One region of the Peribacillus sp. FSL E2-0218 genome, then DNA from elsewhere that is predicted to be linked to it. Evidence: riboswitches for the same ligand, from Rfam matches in the RefSeq annotation. Region 1 holds a riboswitch; the other holds the start of a gene.
What was found. A riboswitch is a leader RNA that binds a small molecule or an ion and turns the genes downstream of it on or off. The one in region 1 is predicted to bind FMN.
Positions count from the first base shown of each region.

Region 1 (4,430 bases):
AATTGTAGCATAATCATCTTGCCTATTTTATCATGCTTTGATTACCTCGTGCTTTTGCCCGTTATTTAATATCCTTTTTCCTTTCGCGGTAAATTCCCTTTAAACGAAAAAAAAGTATCCCTCTTTGCTTCCTTTTGTCATAGAAATTACGACCAACGATTAGGCCAAGAGCATTTTATCATCAGGATTAATGTTCAGCGGATGTCAGCAGGGCGCTTAAGAACGCAGCGTCCTGGAAGAGGTTGCCCGCGAGCGAAGCTGACCCAATCCTGGAAATGAACATAGGAAAGCCGCAGGGATATTCCTCCCTGCGGCTTTCCTGAATGAAAATTATTGCTCTATCAGCTTTCCAAGGTTAGCCATTTCAATGGCACTTACGGCCGCTTCATAGCCTTTGTTGCCAGATTTAGTTCCTGCACGCTCAATGGCTTGCTCGATACTTTCGGTCGTCAACAGACCGAAGATAACCGGTACCCCCGTGTCCAAGGATACGGCTGCCATTCCTTTAGCTGCTTCATTGCATACATAATCATAATGTGAGGTCGCACCCCTGATAACCGTCCCAAGACCGATTACTGCATCATATTTTCCTGTATTCACAAGTTTCTTCGCGATTAACGGCAGCTCGAAAGCACCAGGAACCCAAGCGATATCCACATCATTTTCATCAACGCCATGACGCTTAAGGCCGTCCAACGCCCCGCCCAAAAGCTTGCTTGTGATAAATTCATTAAACCTCCCTACAACGATTCCCACTTTCAAACCTGATCCGATTAATTGTGCTTCAATGATGTTCCCCATATTCCAATTCCTCCTATTTTATAAAACGTTTGATTTTTTGTTCATGCTTTAAACCTTACGAATTTTGAACGTTCAGTTCCCGTTCCTGTTTTCCGCTTGTTTCGGCTTGTTGAAGGTACTGAATCAGATCAGCAATCGTTATGAATTTCAAGTTGAATTTATCGGCGATGACTTCTAAATCGGACACCCGTGCCATCGATCCATCTTCATTCATGATTTCACAGATGACCCCAGCTGGTTTGGCACCGCATAACTTGGCCAGATCCACAGAAGCCTCCGTGTGCCCTGCCCGCTTAAGTACGCCGCCTTCTTTAGCGACTATCGGAAAAGTGTGGCCAGGCCTATGAAAATCCCCAGCAACCGAATCTTCTTTAAGAAGCTCCAGAATGGTCAAGGACCTTTCAAAGGCACTGATTCCTGTAGTCGTATTTTTATGATCGACACTTACCGTAAAAGCCGTTCCATGCTGGTCGGTATTTTCCCCGACCATAGGATGCAAATCCAGCTTTTCCGCCAGTTCTCCAGTTATGGTTGTACAGATCAAACCTCGTCCATGAGTCGCCATGAAATTGATCGCATCGGGTGTCGCCTTTTCAGCAAGTACAACAAAATCGCCTTCATTTTCCCGATCTTCATTATCTGATACAATTACTACCTTGCCAGCCTTCAACTCTTCAATTGCTTCTTCAATCGTATGGAACATCCATTACACCGCCCTTGTCTTAGAATCCGTGCTTAGCTAAAAACTCTAGATTCAGTCCTGGTTTTGAGTCGCCTTTTTTCATTTGATGTACAATATATTTCCCAATCATGTCGTTTTCGATGTTAACGATATCTCCAGCCGCTTTCTGCCCCAATATGGTGTCCATATGTGTCAAGGGGATCAAGGAAACTGTTAAAAGGTTGCTCTCAATCCCAAATATCGTCAGGCTCGTTCCATCGATGGCAATCGATCCTTTTGGTATGCAAAAGGCACTTAGCCCTTCTTCCAATTGGATGACATAATATACGGCATTTTCTTTTCGTTCTTTTTTTATGATTGTTCCGGTACCGTCGATATGACCTGAAACGAAATGTCCACCAAACCGTCCCCCCGCACTCATGGCACGCTCGAGGTTCACGGGTGAACCCACTTTTAACGTCCGGATCGTGGAAGCCTTGACCGTTTCTGGCATTACGTCCACGGCAAATAAACTTTTCGTGAAAGAAGTTACCGTCAAGCAGACGCCGTTGACTGATATACTATCCCCCAGATGAACATCTTCAAGGATTTTCTCGGAACGTATCGTCAACTCCATACTGCTTTTGCCTTTTTTCAAGGAATGAACGGTCCCGATGTCCTCAATGATTCCAGTAAACATGCTTTTCCCCCTTTTATGAAATATAAAAAACCCCTTAGAAAGCCTAAGGAGTTAGCAGGAGAAATGAGTGAAAAAATTGTATACCTAAGAAACCTAATTTTTTCATTTTCCGAAAATTAGGCGTACGTATACACTTGGGTTCCACACGTCCTTCTCCCATCCAGACTGTACTGTCGGCTTTGGAATCTCACCAAATCCTGCCTTTATCAGGCTCGCGGGCTTAGAATTGCTTCATCACCGCCGGTTGGGATTTTCACCCGACCCCGAAGGACTAATAATATGAATCTTTCAACAGTTTATCACCTTAAAGTACGGATGTAAAATATCTGATTGGAAATGGTTCATTTGTTACAGAAACGGCCTCCCTTGTCAATTGAACCGTTAAGGCTTTTCGAAAAACGTTCGATGTGCTCCAAAAAGGTTATTCAAGCAAAAATGGTGGAATAAGATATAGAAGCCACACTACATTCAAGGAGGAATCCCATGCTTATTGTCATCTTTAACTTGATTTTTTATTTATTCGTCGTCACCATGAATTTTTTGGCCAATTTTCTGCCATTCAACGGCCAAACATCCGGAGAGGTCTCCGATAAACTGGATGTACTTTTCACCCCTGCCGGTTATGTATTTTCCATATGGGGGTTCATTTACCTTCTACTCGCCATCTGGGTATTCAGGCAGTTTGCAGGTGAGCACAGGAACAGTCCTGCTGCCAAGGCATCATTCCCGTGGTTCGCTTTAAGCTGTGTGCTGAATGGGGCCTGGCTCTTGGCTTGGCATTACGAACACTTTTTGTTATCCGTTTTCATCATCCTTGCGCTTTTAACTACGCTTTTGGTCATTTATACACGTATTAAAAAGGTTGCGCACACTGGCTTCGACCTATTTCCATTTTCCATTTATTCAGGTTGGGTAAGCGTTGCGACCATAGCTGATATTTCTTATTACCTCACTTATATTGAATGGGACGGTTTTGGGATTTCAAAGGTCACCTGGACGATCACTATGCTGATTGTAGCAACAATCCTAGCTTTTGCCTTTTCAAGCAAAAACCGGGATTGGGGCTATCCGCTCGTATTCGTTTGGGCGTTCATCGGCATCGGGGTCCGCAATGATGCCAACTACCCAGTCATTACGACCATTTCCTATATCCTTGCCGCTGTCATCTTGGTCATATCCGTGACCATCTTCATCAGGAATCGAAGGAATATATAAATAGATACAAGTGCCTCAAAAGGCTTGTTGCAGATCATCCCAGATGTCTTGCCAAGCTTCCAGTCCAACCGATAATCGGATGAGCTGATCGTTGATGCCCATTTGCCGGCGCGAATCTTCAGGGACGGCCGAGTGCGTCATGGTAGCGGGATGCTGGATCAAGGTTTCGGCATCCCCTAGGCTGACGGCAATTTTGATTAATTGCAGTTTATTGAGAAATCCCTGGGCATCCTCTTTTGTACCCTGCAATTCAAAAGAAATAAGACCTCCCCCATGTTTCATCTGCTTTTCCATAATATAATGGTCCTCATGCGTTTCATCCCCTGGATAGTAGACCCGTTTCACCTTTGGATGCTTCTTCAGCTCGCGGAAGATTTCCATTGCATTGGCAGAGTGCCGATCCATCCTCACAGGCAAAGTCTTCAATCCCCGCAATAGTAACCAGGCATCGAATGGGGAAATGATCCCGCCAATATCTTTTCGTGTCGTTCCCGCTACGTGATTCATGAAGTCTTTGCTGCCTACGACAAGCCCGGCAACGACGTCCCCATGTCCGCATAGATATTTCGTTGCGCTGTGAAGGACGATGTCACAGCCATATTCAAGCGGTCTCTGTAAGTAGGGGGTGGAAAAGGTATTATCGACAACTACTGTCACATTGCACTCCTTCGCAACTCTCACCACCATCTGTAAATCAATCATTTTCATCGTCGGATTTATCGGGGTTTCCACATAAATGCAGGTCGTTTGCGGACGGATCATCCTCCTCACCTGCTCCTCTGTATCCATTGCACAAAAATCATGATCGATGCGATATTTATTTTTCATTAACTGCAAAAGACCGAACGTGCAGCCATATAATCCCTGTGAACAAAGGATGTGGTCATCCGTTTTAGTCAAAGCCAATAGCACAGCCGAGACCGCAGCCATCCCCGAGCCGAAGGCAAGCCCCGCTTCAGCTCCCTCCAAGGCGGCGATTTTTGCTTCCAGCACCTGTACCGTTGGATTTCCAAGACGAGAATATATATATCCCTCTTCCAAACCTGCAAAACG
Region 1 covers NZ_CP150304.1:605,901-610,330, reverse strand. Annotated here, with positions in the region: gene ribE (6,7-dimethyl-8-ribityllumazine synthase) at 331-801, opposite strand; partial or broken gene ribB (3,4-dihydroxy-2-butanone-4-phosphate synthase) at 869-1,504, opposite strand; gene ribE (riboflavin synthase) at 1,524-2,162, opposite strand; FMN riboswitch at 2,307-2,437, opposite strand; gene MHI53_RS02880 (tryptophan-rich sensory protein) at 2,646-3,377, shown strand; gene megL (methionine gamma-lyase) at 3,393-4,430, opposite strand, start outside.

Region 2 (4,430 bases), 2.5 Mb from region 1:
TTCACCTCATTGACCGATGCGTCAACTCTAGATTTGAAGAAACCTGAAATTAAACTTTTTGTCAGAATCGCGGTATCAAAGTCGAGTGATTCTCCTGCGTAGGTTACCGAAATTTCTTGAATTCCTTCTTTCATGCACTGTGAAGCAATCGATCCCATTTGCTGGACGAGTTGATAGAAGGGTTGGACCCTCTCAAACACTTCTTTGGAAATGGCTGGAAGGTTGATGGAACTAGAGACTGGATTTCCCTCGAAATAGGTCAATACTTCCTGTGCGACCTGTACGGCCACATTCAATTGGGCTTCCTTCGTGGATGCACCCAGATGAGGCGTGGCAATGACACGATCAAGTTCGAGCAGTTTATGGCCAAGCGGGGGCTCTTCGACGAAAACATCCAGCGCAGCGCCGGCTACATGACCTTTAACGATCATTTCGTATAAATCATCTTCGTCGAGAATTCCGCCGCGGGCACAATTCAATACATAAACGCCTTTTTTACAAGTGTTCAATTTTTCTTTATTGATTAACCCCCTCGTTTCAGCGGTTAGTGGAGTATGTACAGTAATGATATCTGCTTTAGGAAGCAATTCATTCAAGGGCAAGGATGTTACGGACATTTTCTTGGCACGATCAGCGGTCAGGAATGGATCATATACAATGACATCCATGCCAAACACTTTAGCGCGCTTGGCAATTTCGCCTCCAATACGTCCAAATCCAACAATGCCCAATGTTTTGCCGCGGAGTTCCGTACCTGTGTAGGAAGAACGCTTCCACTCCCCATCCTTCAGTGAGGCGTTTGCCTGAGGGATGTGGCGCATAAGTGAAGCCATCATGGCAAAAGTATGTTCAGCTGTAGAAATGGTATTGCCGTCAGGCGCATTAACCACTAAGATTCCGCGCTTCGTTGCAGCGGGGATGTCAATGTTATCGACGCCTACACCTGCGCGGGCGATGATTTTTAAATGAGGCATCCTGTTCATTAAATCTACCGAGACCTGCGTTGCGCTTCTTACAAGGATAGCATCAATCTGTTCAAGTTCGTTTGCTGCTTCCTCTACCGTCTTTTGAATGAGAAAAATATTGGATGCCCCTGATAGCGGACCGAGTCCTTCTTGTTGGATAGCATCTGCTACTAAAATTCGATACATGACTACACACCTTCCTAGTGGATAATTATCTTAAATTTCAGTTAATTTTACAATTTAACGATGGAGGATGTCAATTTGGGATCATTAATTGTGTTAGCTCTTAGGTTGGCAGCTTGCGTACGCGTACGCCATATCATCGGTTTTAACATAGAAAACTATATAAGCAAAAAGAATTGCATCCATTAAGTTTGAATGCCCCGCTAAAGAGAATGCTTGCAATGGAAATCAACGAATTGCAAAGGCAACTCCCCACTGCGAAATTGGTTCGAAAGAACTTTTGCTGGAACCAAAGAAATTCAAGGAGATTAAGTGAGGATGAAGGCAGGTATATGGGCCCTTAGCCAATTCCCGTTTAAAGTAATAAACGTGGGTTGCAAATTAAGTAAATTGGGTTGAATTGAATGAAAAAGCGGATGAAATCAGGAATTTATTTCTTGCATTTTTTCAATTACATGTTAAACTCAAGTAAATTAGGTGGAATTAAAACGGTAGGCTATGGGTAGGGAAACTTGGCAGGAAAAACGAGTTCTCAAGGGATTGTTGAAAAACACATAAAATCCCCCATACGCATAAAATACCGATGTAAAGCCACTTAATCCTTTCGGTAACGGAAGGAAACAAAAAATTTTATAGGTCTATCTTCGGGGCGGGGTGCAATTCCCCACCGGCGGTGATGAAGAAAAAGCTTCTTCTAAGCCCGCGAGCCTTTCGGGGCAGGATTTGGTGCAATTCCAAAGCCGACAGTATAGTCTGGATGGGAGAAGATGGAGGTTCCTGATTGCGTTTCAACAATCATTTGCTGAACGTTTGTTTGATGTAACCTTTAATTAATCCCTTTAATTCAATCGGAATTAGAGGGTTTTTTATTGCACATCAGCATGTTGATGGAACCCAAACCTCTTTTTCAGGTAGATCGGAAAAGAAGGAGAGAGAACTATGAAAAAGAACAAAGTGAAAAAAACGGTCACACTGGCCATGATGGGGAGCATTTCATATTTATTGATGCTTTTGAATTTCCCATTTCCGGGATTCCCGTCATTTCTAAATGTTGATTTTAGTGATATTCCCGCATTGATGGCTGCCTTGATTTTTGGCCCGGTCGCTGGAATATTGGTTGAATTCATTAAAAACCTCTTGGATTTAATCATGACAGGCACGCTGACAGTTGTACCAATAGGGCACATCGCTAACTTTTTAGCAGGCATCCTATTCGTTTTGCCCACTTACTATGTGTTCAAGAAACTCAATTCGAAAAAAGGAATGACGTTCGCATTGCTTGCGGGCACCATTTCCATGGCGGTAGTCATGAGTGTCCTGAACTATTTCGTTTTTTTACCGGCGTACACCTTCTTTATGGGATGGGATGCCATGTCGGCAACGGAATCAAGGAAGCTCGTAACGGCTGCAATCCTGCCTTTCAATGTGATCAAGGGCTTACTTATCACCTCTGTATTCATGTTGCTGTTCATTAAATTGCAGACATGGATCAATAAGCAAACCATATATAAAAATGCTTAAGGGCATTGACGATAAAAAAAACGGATAGAGATATCCGGTTTCAGACTGTAGACAATAGACAAACTCGATAAGAATCGAGTTTGTCTATTTTTATGAGTTATACAATGTGGCCGTTGGTTTCCTCTCCAGGCACTCGCTTTCCGCGGGCGGTCCGGGAGCCTCCTCGGCTTTCAGCCTCCGGTGTCTCCCGTGACTCGCACTTCCCGCAGGAGTCTCGCACCTTCCGTTCCAACCAACTTTGTTTTACCTTTTAGTTAGAACACTTTTGCCTAGAGTCATTTTTGTACTAAATTTGTACTAAAATAGAAGGATTAAAACTTGAGGTGATGAGGTTGCTTTCTAAAAATGATTCTATTCTGCGAGATCAACTTGATGATTACGTTAGATCAACTGGTGCGACCGAACCAGTTGGTTCATAAAATTGAGGCTGCATTGGACTTCACTTTCATTTATGACTTGGTGAAAGATATGTATTCAGAGGTAGGACGCCCAAGTATTAATCCCGTTATATTATTGAAACTGACTTTCATTCAATATACCTTCGGTATTCCTTCCTTGCGTGAAACGATTGATCGTGTATTCGCAGATGCAAAAGAAAAGCATGGTATGCGTTGGACTACTTTAAGGGGACTTGAAAAATTGTCCATGCAGGCGATGCTTACTTTCGCTGCCATGAATGTAAAGAAGATGACCAATTGGACATGACAAGGTCCAAAAATGGCCTAACATAGTGGGCTCGTAGAGCCCCAATCTTTTAACTATAGGAGAAAATTCAAAGGGAATTTCAAAAGGGGCTCGGAATTTTTAAATTCCGAACCCCTTTTGTCTACAAACTGAAACCACAGAGATATCCGTTTTTTTTTTTGCTTTCCCAAAAGGGGAAGCGGTGCAAATAAAAAAAGCCATTCTCGTCTGAAAATGGCTTGTACCTTTATTCGAATTTCAGTGCGTCTCCGTCAAAGGCCTCGTCGGCAACTTTAATGGAATCGGTTGGACATCCTTCGAATGCGTCCATCATGTCATCTATAAGTACATCCGGGATTTCCACGATTCCCTCGTTATCGTCAAGGGTAACAAAAGCAATCCCTTCGTCATCATAATCATATATATCCGGCGCTGCCGCTCCGCAAGCCCCGCATGCAATGCATGTTTCCTTATCCACAATCGTAAATTTAGCCATGAATATAACCCCTCCTAAGTTGTTTAACAACTGATAATCTTTTTATCCAGATTATTATCTCTTTCTTATTGTAAGACCCAATGCCAAACTTTTCAATAGAAATTGTATTGAGAATAACTATCATAGAGCGGAATGTCAATGGAAAACATTCTAATATTTCATTTTACTCTTGCCTTGTTTCGTCATATAGTCACAATTTCTTCCTTATATTAAGCAATAAAAACGGCGACTTTTGCTGTTTTTTGTTACAATAGGGTTTACGGATCGATGAAATAAGGATGTGAGTCCCATGAATAATTATCTACAGGCAATCATTCTATATGCGATAAAAAAATTTCAAGGCGAGCGTTCCATTTATGCTATATACCATATGCTGCAGGGGAAGAAGTCGTCACAAACGATTCAGGATGCCCATTTATTCGGATTAACGAATATATTTGGGACGATGCCTGTATTTACCCGTCAGCTGTTAAATCAAAACATAGAACAATTCCTTAACGATGGCCTGATTGATCCAACGGATAAACCGGATGCCTATGAAATTAGTGAACATGGCGAGGAGACATTAGCCGGATATTTGT
Region 2 covers NZ_CP150304.1:3,149,156-3,153,585, reverse strand. Annotated here, with positions in the region: gene serA (phosphoglycerate dehydrogenase) at 1-1,151, opposite strand, end outside; FMN riboswitch at 1,785-1,921, shown strand; gene MHI53_RS15120 (ECF transporter S component) at 2,088-2,669, shown strand; partial or broken gene MHI53_RS15115 (transposase) at 3,002-3,239, shown strand; partial or broken gene MHI53_RS15110 (transposase) at 3,228-3,374, shown strand; gene MHI53_RS15105 (ferredoxin) at 3,601-3,849, opposite strand; gene MHI53_RS15100 (helix-turn-helix domain-containing protein) at 4,139-4,430, shown strand, end outside.
Region 2: it holds a riboswitch for FMN, as region 1 does, so the genes downstream of both, MHI53_RS15120 (ECF transporter S component) here and ribE (riboflavin synthase) in region 1, are expected to answer to the same signal.